DNA from 3 places in the Calothrix sp. NIES-2098 genome. Region 3 is predicted to be linked to each of the others. Evidence: predicted binding sites of a transcription regulator. Region 3 holds the regulator's gene; each other region holds the start of a gene.
The links. The regulator NtcA, encoded in region 3, controls nitrogen genes in cyanobacteria. The targets are predictions, from matches to a motif close to TNTGTANNNNNNNNTACANA.
Positions count from the first base shown of each region.

Region 1: the regulator NtcA is predicted to act here: its motif matches at 1,626-1,645, upstream of AACU33_RS26755 (DUF3155 domain-containing protein).
Region 2: the regulator NtcA is predicted to act here: its motif matches at 1,798-1,817, upstream of pirA (arginine synthesis PII-interacting regulator PirA).

Region 1 covers NZ_CAWNKJ010000001.1:6,387,070-6,390,351, reverse strand. Annotated here, with positions in the region: gene AACU33_RS26765 (PadR family transcriptional regulator) at 1-280, shown strand, start outside; gene AACU33_RS26760 (cofactor assembly of complex C subunit B) at 340-870, shown strand; gene AACU33_RS26755 (DUF3155 domain-containing protein) at 1,280-1,597, opposite strand; gene AACU33_RS26750 (GAF domain-containing sensor histidine kinase) at 1,878-3,212, shown strand; gene AACU33_RS26745 (S-layer homology domain-containing protein) at 3,235-3,282, opposite strand, start outside.
Region 2 covers NZ_CAWNKJ010000001.1:6,570,441-6,573,722, forward strand. Annotated here, with positions in the region: gene aspS (aspartate--tRNA ligase) at 1-1,379, shown strand, start outside; gene pirA (arginine synthesis PII-interacting regulator PirA) at 1,584-1,739, opposite strand; gene AACU33_RS27490 (SAM hydrolase/SAM-dependent halogenase family protein) at 1,864-2,685, shown strand; gene AACU33_RS27495 (SH3 domain-containing protein) at 2,682-3,221, opposite strand.
Region 3 covers NZ_CAWNKJ010000001.1:7,664,918-7,668,199, forward strand. Annotated here, with positions in the region: gene hisB (imidazoleglycerol-phosphate dehydratase HisB) at 1-13, opposite strand, end outside; gene fabI (enoyl-ACP reductase FabI) at 111-887, opposite strand; gene ntcA (global nitrogen regulator NtcA) at 1,268-1,939, shown strand; gene AACU33_RS32335 (DUF3084 domain-containing protein) at 2,108-3,282, shown strand, end outside.

The DNA.
Region 1 (3,282 bases), 1.3 Mb from region 3:
AGTTTGTTACATTCTGTATGTTTTACTACAAGGTGAATCTTACGGAACCGAGTTGATCCAGAGACTGGAGACTGAATATCCAACCTATCGGCTTTCGGATACCGTACTGTATAGTGCGATCAAATTTCTCGAAGACCAAAGGGCAATAAACGGATACTGGAAGAAACTCGAAGGGCGGGGACGCCCCAGGCGGATGTACCAAGTTTCTCCAGAATGGCAGGTTCAATCGCAGGATTTAGCTCAACTTTGGTTAGATTACATCAATCAAAGAACAAATTAACGAATAATTGATAATGAAATGAATAAGTCCCCTCCAATCAATTAGTAACTATTTCAGTTATGGATACTGCTATTCTGCCATCGACATTTCTACTAACTTTGTTGTTGTCGGTTGGGCTGTTTTTCTTTATTCGTGCCTCAACAAAAGAGCGTACACAGACAGCACAACTGATATCTGAGCAAGATGAAGCCACTTTAATGCCTCAACTACAGGAGTATTTTCGCTCCCGGTCTTATCGAGTGGCAGCGGTAGACCGAGCAAAAAACCAAGTGACTTTTGAAGGGTTTGTTAAACCAAGCTGGTTTCTAGCTGTGTTTTTAACACTGCTAGCATTTGCTGGTTTGGTTTGTTTATCACTGGTTTTATCAATGCTGATTCCGAGTCTTAGTACCCTTTTTTTAGGTATACTACTGCTCTCCCCTGTGAGTGGTATTTTTTATTGGAAAAAAGCTGGAAGAATTGAGAAAGTGTGGCTCAAGCTGGAAGCAACCCCGAATCAGCAACACTCCTCAAGTAAAATCACTGTTACTGCCCATCGAGACGAACTCATTGAGTTGCAGAGGGCACTACAGTTAAAACCAATTGCATAAATCTTGAATTTTTTTGCACGTCTTTTGAGTAAGAGATGCAGACTTCTGTCCAAATTTTCCGGAAACAAACATTAGGGAGCTGAATATACAACCTAGAATATGTTGATTTTCCCTACGATAAAAAATCGTAGGGAAAAACTATAGCTGTTGACAGAGCGTCTTGAGCAATCTACCGAATGAACGTGCAATGTCGCTCCCGCTTTAAGACACTTTTCGCTTTATGCTGACTTCCTTGTGCATTATGAAACTCTAAATCAACCCATGCAAACAAGCTTGGTTTGAGACAAGTTAGCTCTACTGGCAAATCAACTACAAGTTAAAAAAATGAAGTTTTTGCATAACAGGAGCAATTTCGCCAGTTAAATGATTGTCAGAAGTCACATAAATGCGTAAGATAACCATTTATAGTTTAGCGAGCAGCCAAAGCTAGGTTTTCCTGACCAGTAGGAGCTTCTAAGATCCTGAGGCTGGGAAACAAGAAATGGTTCTCTTCGACGTATTGAGCACCAAACAGTCCCTTTTCTGCCCAGAAATAACGGTCTGTGGTGTGTTCGTTCCGTTTCACAAGTAGCAACGCAGGTGGTGTGATTCCTTCAGCTTGAATAAATTTTCTTGCTGCTGTCACAGGTTTTTCTTCACCACTCTCGATGCTATATTGAGGCACATGCTCCAGAATTCGACGCCCTTCTTGGCGACGACGACTTTTCCGTTTCCGTCTCCTTGCCAACCTATTTTCCTCCTCTTTCAAGCTATAGATTGTAGTGATAGCTACAAAATCCGTCGTAATTATATAAGTTCTAGTTCAAAAAATCAACAGTTTTTAAGCTTTCGATACAACCTAATTAATATCTTTAAAAATAGAGAAATCAAAATTGGGGAATATATAATTCCCTAGGGCAAACCATTACTAAGAAGATTTAGTTAAGCTTTATTAAATAAGCGAGGGAAAAATTCCCCTCTTCTTTAATTTACCCTCAAATTCTATAATCTTGAGCAAAATCTGAAAAATGTTAATGTCTGCCAGTTCTGATTTTGTTGCTCTATGCCGAGAGCAAATAGCACTGTTAACCCAAGGGCTAGGAGCATCGTTAAGTGTGGTCTACTTAACACAAGAATTGGTAGAGGCTCCCACAGGGGAAGCCAAACTGATTCCGGTGGTGATATACCCAGAAACGGCAAGATTAAGGCTATTTGAGGGGAATGCGGCGGAAAAAACACCTGAGCAATTGAAAGTGAGGAATGTTTTGGCATTACCTCAAAATCATGGAAAATTATTGACAGGTAAGGCAGAAAGCTCTAATTCCTCACAGGAGGCTGAGACATCAGAAGAAGAATATTTACTTAGTGAAAACCAAATTGTTTTACCCTTAATCCATGAGGGTGTGATGATGGGGTTATTAGTAACTGGTAGGGAAGACAGGGCTTGGAACGAACAAGAACAAAGCGAGATTCAGAGAATCGCCCAAACCCTAGCGATCGCCTGTATTTTAGATCAGCGTCGAGCTTGGTTACAGCAGCAATTGCATCAACAACAAATCCTGCAAGAACAGCAGCGAGATTTGCTAGATAACCTCTTGCATCAGTTTCGCAACCCGTTAACGGCAATCAGAACCTTTGGTAAACTGCTGATGAAACGGTTACGTTCTGGCGACCCTAATCGGGATGTAGCTGGCAATATAATTCGCGAAAGCGATCGCTTGCAAGAATTATTGCAACAGTTCGATCGAGTAATTGAATTAACGGAAGCAGATTTAGCACCTCTGTCACTCTCAGAAAATGAAGTAGTTGTAGAAGCAACTATCCAAAAAGAATCAAAGCCACCTCTGTTATTGCCAGGATCGGGAGAAAAAGCGGCTGACTGCGCCTTAGCAGATTTATTAGCACCATTATTAGTATCTGCTAAGGCAATTGCTCAGGAACGAAACCTACAATTAATCGCTAAAATTCCCCGAAATTTGCCCTTAGTCCGCGCTAATGTGAAAGCTTTACGAGAAGTATTAACCAATATCATCGATAACGCTTTGAAATACACTCCTGCTCGTGGCAAGATTTTGATTGAGGTAGGGCAAGAAAAAGATAATTTACAAGGAATTACTATTAGTGACACCGGCCCTGGTATTCCCCCAGAAGATTTGGAACGTATAGGAGAACGCCATTACCGGGGCGTGCAGGCGCAAACAGAGATTCCTGGGACAGGTTTGGGGTTAGCGATCGCGAAACAGTTAATAGAGCAAATGCAGGGCAAAATAGAAGTTTTTAGCCCTGCAATTAATTCCACAATCGCATCACCGAATGCACCAGGAACAACGTTTATTATTTGGTTGCCAGAAGTTGGGAATTAGCCCATAGTCGATTATTCATTCACTACTTGAGTGAAACCAACAAATTTTGATTGATTGTCATTTGTAGGTC
Region 2 (3,282 bases), 1.1 Mb from region 3:
GCGAACGCATGGCGCGGAATATCCAATTGCGCCATCAAGTTGTAAAAGCTATGCGCCGCTACTTAGAAGACGTAGAAGGTTTTATTGAAATTGAAACCCCCATACTTACCCGTTCTACCCCAGAAGGAGCGCGGGATTACATTCTCCCCAGTCGCGTCAATCCTGGTGAGTGGTTTGCTTTACCGCAATCACCCCAGCTATTTAAACAATTGCTGATGGTATCTGGTATGGACAGATACTATCAGATTGCTCGTTGCTTCCGCGATGAAGACTTACGCGCTGATAGACAGCCTGAATTTACCCAGTTGGACATGGAAATGAGTTTCATGTCTCAAGAAGAAATTATCGAACTTAACGAAAAGTTAGTTTCTTATATTTTCAAAAGCGTTAAAGGTATTGAGTTACATCATCCTTTCCCCCGTCTTACCTACGCCGAAGCGATGGAACGCTACGGTAGCGATAAACCAGATACCCGCTACGGTTTGGAACTAGTTAATGTTTCTGATGTCTTAAAAGATTCTGGTTTCAAAGTCTTTCGGGATGCTGTCGCCAACGGTGGTATCGTCAAAATTCTGCCAATTCCCAATGGTAACGATGCAATTTCTAATGTCCGCATCAAACCAGGCGGGGATATCTTCAAAGAAGCTAGTGAAGCTGGAGCTAAGGGTTTAGCTTATATCCGCGTTCGAGAAGATGGTGAAATTGACACTATTGGCGCAATTAAAGACAACCTGACGGCTGAACAAAAAGCGGAAATTTTACGCCGTACAGGCGCACAAGCCGGTCATTTATTGCTATTTGGGGCTGGCGATGCAGCTACAGTTAATAAAACTTTAGATAGATTGCGGCAATTTGTAGCTAAGGAGTTCGGATTAATCGATCCAGAAAAAATCAATTTGCTCTGGATTACCGATTTTCCCATGTTTGAATGGAATGCTGATGAAAAACGCCTAGAAGCGCTGCATCATCCATTTACCGCACCCCATCCTGACGATTTGCATGACTTAAAAACCGCCCGCGCTCAAGCTTACGATTTGGTATTTAATGGCTTTGAAGTTGGCGGTGGTAGTCGGCGGATTTACCAACGAGAAATTCAAGAACAGGTGTTTGAAGCCATAGGTTTGTCACCTGAAGAAGCACAAAATAAATTTGGCTTTCTCTTAGAGGCGTTTGAATATGGTACACCACCTCATGGTGGCATCGCCTACGGTTTAGATCGGTTGGCGATGTTATTAGCTGGGGAAGAATCAATCCGCGATGTCATCGCTTTTCCGAAGACACAGCAAGCTCGTTGTGTGTTGACGGATGCGCCTTCTGCGGTAGATCCAAAGCAGTTGAAAGAATTGCACGTTACTTCCACTTACAAGCCAAAAACGTAAAAGGGTAGATAGGGAGCGATTTGCACTTTCACAATAGAGTCAAGCTGCTATTTCTAGCCTTCTCATGAATGGGGCTATCAGCTTGATGGAAGATTTGTCACCAAATATTAACCATCTGGTGATAAATGCCCATTGACTAATGCCAAACAAAAACCCGCGCTAGCGGGTTTACACACAACAAAACTATAACTTTGAAGGGCTGATTTAAGCGCAGTAACGCATTTCATCTTCTAATTGACGAATTAGTTTTTCGTCACCCTGAGATCTGGCTACTTGCAAACGACGTTCGATATCTCTTTGAATATTTTGTCTGTGAGCTTCTTTAGCTTTGTTAGCAGCTTGGAGTCTATTTGTATTCATAATGATTACCTGGTTATCTATCATCATCTTTGTGCTGTCTTCTTAATATAGCACAAATTTCGTAGTCTTTGTTACAGAAATATCTGCTTTATTATATATTTATAGATACACACCGTGTATACCAATGGATCGATCGAGAATCCTTGATGGCAAAGCAAGTATCGTCACCTTACTGAGCGATTTTGGCGATCGCGATGTGTATGTCGGTGTGATGAAGGGAGTAATTGCCGAAATTAACCCCAAACTAACAGCAATTGACTTGACCCACCAGATTCCGCCGCAAAGTATCGCTGCTGCTAGATTTTGTTTGATGAATGCTTATCCTTATTTCCCTGTGGGGACAGTGCATATAGCTGTGGTAGATCCGGGAGTGGGAAGCAAGCGAAGAGCGATCGCTGTAGAATTTGCCCAAGGTTTTCTAGTAGGGCCAGATAATGGCATCTTTAGTGGCATACTCAGTCAAAATCCCGCGATCGCAGCGGTTGAGTTAACAAATCGTAACTATTGGCGAACTCCCCAAGCAAGTACCACATTCCACGGTAGAGATATCTTTGCACCAGTGGGAGCTAATCTTGCTAGTGGCGTCCCTATTCAAGAACTAGGGCAAGAAATCGATCCAGCGACTTTGGTACAGCTAAATCTAGGTGAATGCCAAGAAACAACAACTGGTGTAGTCGGTTGTATTCAATATATTGACCGCTTCGGCAACTTAATTAGCAATATTCCTGGAAGTTATGTCGAAGGTAAAACCTGGTGCGTGCAAGTTCGTGGGTTGACTATACCAGGGCATGCAACTTACAGTGATGTTGAAGTTGGAGAAGCGATCGCTTTAGTTGGAAGTCATGGTTGGGTAGAAATTGCCATCAATAGCGGTAATGCAAATTCACAATTACAGATCGAGTTGCAAGATAGTCTAGAAGTCCAAATAATTAGTAATAACGCCTAATGTACGGGACAAATGATAATACATCCTTGCGGCCATATTGATAAAAGGTCTTCTCGCACCCAACCAGTAACATTATTTGGGAACTTGATGCGATACCAACGATATTCACCCGCCTGTTGATAGGAATCTTCAACCGTCACCAAATCACCGGATAGCCCGGTGTGCAGAACCTTACCTCCTAAGTTGGGAGAGGAACGCACATTAATTTTATACCCGCGCTCCCCAGATATAGTTGCATAGCGCTTCTGGCTCGGCTTAAAGCTGACTAAATCGCTGCGTATCCAACCTCTTGCTGTTCCTTCCACTGTTGGTTGGACAAAGTACCAGTAATCGCCATCATCTCCTACTGTAAGATTTAAAACTTCCAGATTACTACCTGATGGTAAGATTTCCTCTACACTGGCGGTCAAAGATGCACTCGTTCGCAGATTACTTCTACTCGTCAAGGTCGCCGGACGAGCCATTGCAGGCAATATTCCCGCCATCAATGTTGCAAAAGTCAACAATCCCGCTGTTAACTTTGTTATCAAACTCATATATTCTCCCAAAGCCAGATGATTAAAGAGTATAAAATTGAACTTTCAGCAACTTTAACTA
Region 3 (3,282 bases):
CGCTGATTTGCATAGTTAATGGGGCATAGGCGATGGGGCATAGAGTATAGAGGATGAGTGTTTCTCAATCCAATGCCCAATTCCCTATACTCTATTCCCAAATCTTATTACTACATTCCCATAATTTCATATCCTGCATCCACATATATAACTTGTCCTGTAATTCCACTGGACAAATCGCTACATAAGAAAGCAGCAGTGTTGCCTACTTCTAGTTGAGTGACTGTACGCCGTAGAGGAGCAACTTGCTCTACATGATGAATCATATCTAATATGCCTCCCACCGCACTAGATGCTAAAGTGCGAATGGGGCCTGCGGAAATGGCATTTACGCGAATATTTTGCGGGCCGAGTTCAGCCGCTAGGTAACGGACGCTTGCTTCTAATCCTGCCTTAGCAACTCCCATAATGTTATAGTTGGGAATTGCTCTAACGCTACCTAAATACGAGAGAGTGAGGATACTTCCTCCTTCTGTCATCAAAGGTTTGGCTGCACCACTCAACTGCACCAGCGAGTAAGTACTAATTTGTAGTGCTGTGTTGAAGCCAGAGCGTGATGTTTGACTAAAATCTCCACTTAAATCGTCTTTATTTGCAAATGCCAGACAGTGAACTAAAATGTCTAGCTTGCCCCACTTATTGCCGATTGTTTCAAAGGTAGACTGAATCTGTTCGTCGTTTTGGACATCACATGGCAAGAATAAGCTGGGGTTGAGAGGTTCTACCAATTCCGCAACTTTTTTCTCCATCTTGCCTCGCTCATCTGGCAAATAGGTAATACCTAAGTTAGCTCCAGCTTTGTGTAGTTGTTGAGCAATTCCCCAGGCGATTGAACGGTTATTTGCAATACCTGTAACAAGCGCGTTTTTTCCAGTCAGATTCAGCATATAAATTTTTAATGTGAACAATCATGCTTGAGCATACTAGAATCTGACACTAGTTTGTCTTTGTTTTACACAGGATTCGTAAAAATGATTATTGGTGAGAGTGTTTACAGCAATAAAATTACTCTTTATTCCTTAAGATATTCTCAAGATATCTTGATTTTTTCTTCAAAAAACCTTTTGAATACAGCTATTATAAGTACCTTTTCAAAAAGCTCTAGCTAAAAATATCAATAATTATGTATCATTATAAACAAATAACTATGAAGCAGAGATTTTGAGTATAGGAAAGTACAGAAAGGTTGACGGTGCCTTATTGATTTTTCAGGTGTATTCTTAGGTAATCAGTTTTTGTTTTTCCGGCATTGGGTAGGGGAAGGGAGATGATCGTGACACAAGATAAAGCCCTAGCAAATGTTTTTCGTCAGATGGCAACCGGAGCGTTTCCTCCGGTTGTAGAAACGTTTGAACGCAATAAAACGATCTTTTTTCCTGGCGATCCTGCTGAACGAGTTTATTTTCTTTTAAAAGGTGCTGTTAAGCTTTCCAGGGTTTATGAAGCAGGAGAAGAAATAACGGTAGCACTACTGCGGGAAAATAGTGTTTTTGGTGTGTTGTCATTGTTGACAGGAAATAAGTCAGATAGGTTTTACCATGCCGTTGCATTTACCCCTGTAGAATTACTGTCAGCTCCAATTGAACAGGTGGAGCAAGCACTCAAGGAAAATCCAGAATTATCAATGTTAATGCTGCGAGGTTTGTCTTCGCGAATATTACAAACAGAGATGATGATTGAAACTCTTGCACACCGAGATATGGGTTCAAGGTTAGTAAGTTTTTTATTAATTCTCTGTCGCGATTTTGGCGTTCCTTGTGCTGATGGAATCACAATCGATCTCAAGCTATCTCATCAGGCGATCGCGGAAGCAATTGGATCTACTCGCGTTACCGTCACTAGGTTACTTGGAGATTTACGCGAGAAAAAAATGATTTCTATCCACAAAAAAAAGATTACTGTGCATAAACCCGTCACCTTAAGTAGGCAATTTACTTAAACCCAATTGGGGGAAGTAGAGGTGGCATGTGTTGTTTTTTTAGAGATGACGCCCATAATGGAGGTAGAGCTAAAAATTGAGTAAATTCAGCTATTGTCATTCTCTTATCCCCCACAAAAAATGGTTGAAAGTAGTAGGCTGTATCTGGAAGCATTTCGGTAGCTGAAGATGACCACTGGGTACATCCTCATCGCAGCAATTTTAATTTTGGGAGGCTTGCTTGCCACCGTGGGCGATCGCATCGGCACGCGCGTTGGCAAGGCGCGCCTCTCTCTATTTAAGTTACGTCCCAAAAATACGGCAGTACTGGTAACTATTTTTACGGGTACTTTAATTTCAGCATCAACCCTGGCAATTTTATTTGCTGCGGATGAAGGATTGCGCAAAGGAGTATTTGAATTAGAAGATATTCAAAGGGATCTGAGGAATAAGCGCGAACAGTTAAAAACCACAGAAACCCAGAAAAGCCAGGTAGAAAGCGAGCTCAACCAGGCAAGAAAAGAACAAGCCCAAGCTCAACAAGACTTACAAGCAATTAACAAGTCCTTACAGGCGGCGAATGCTAAACAACAAGCAACGCAGGCTCAATTAAATCGTACTGTTACTCAACAAGCCCAAACCCAATCCCAACTCAACCGCACTCAAAGCCAATTGGGACAAGTTGTAGCGCAATATCAAAAAGCAATAGCCGAACTGCAAAGCGTTTACGATGAGAAAAAGAATCTCTTGGCGGAAATTGAACAACGGAAGATAGAACGCCAAAGACTCTATGCTGAAGCAAAAAAAGCAATTGACGAAGCCAAAACAGCTATAGCCAAACGCGATCGCGAATTAGCCAATCGGCAAGAAGCAATTGAACAGCGAGATCAAAAAATTTCCCAGTTAGATAAACTGATTCAACAGCGCAATCTAGAAGTTGCAGCCCGCGAACAGGTGATTGCCAAGCGGGAATCTCGTCTTCAAGAATTGGAAAAGCAACAAAATTATCTAGAACAAGAAGTAGCAAGGCTGGAAAAATATTATCAGTCTTACCGTGACCTCCGTTTAGGTAAATTGGCTTTGGTGCGGGGTCAAGTTCTGGCTGCGGCTGTAATTCAGGTTAACCAACCTACCGCAGCGCGTCAGGCAGTTATCCAATTACTAAAGGAAGCTAATCAGAATGCACTGCTTGAATTAGCTGAACCTGGGACAAATACAGTAAATAATGTAGAGATACTGCACGTTACCCAAGATAGAATTGAGCAATTGATCAAGCAGATTAATGATGGTCGTGAATATGTCATGCGAATTTTTTCTGCTGGCAATTACGTTAGAGGTGAAAAACAGATAGAATTTTTTACTGA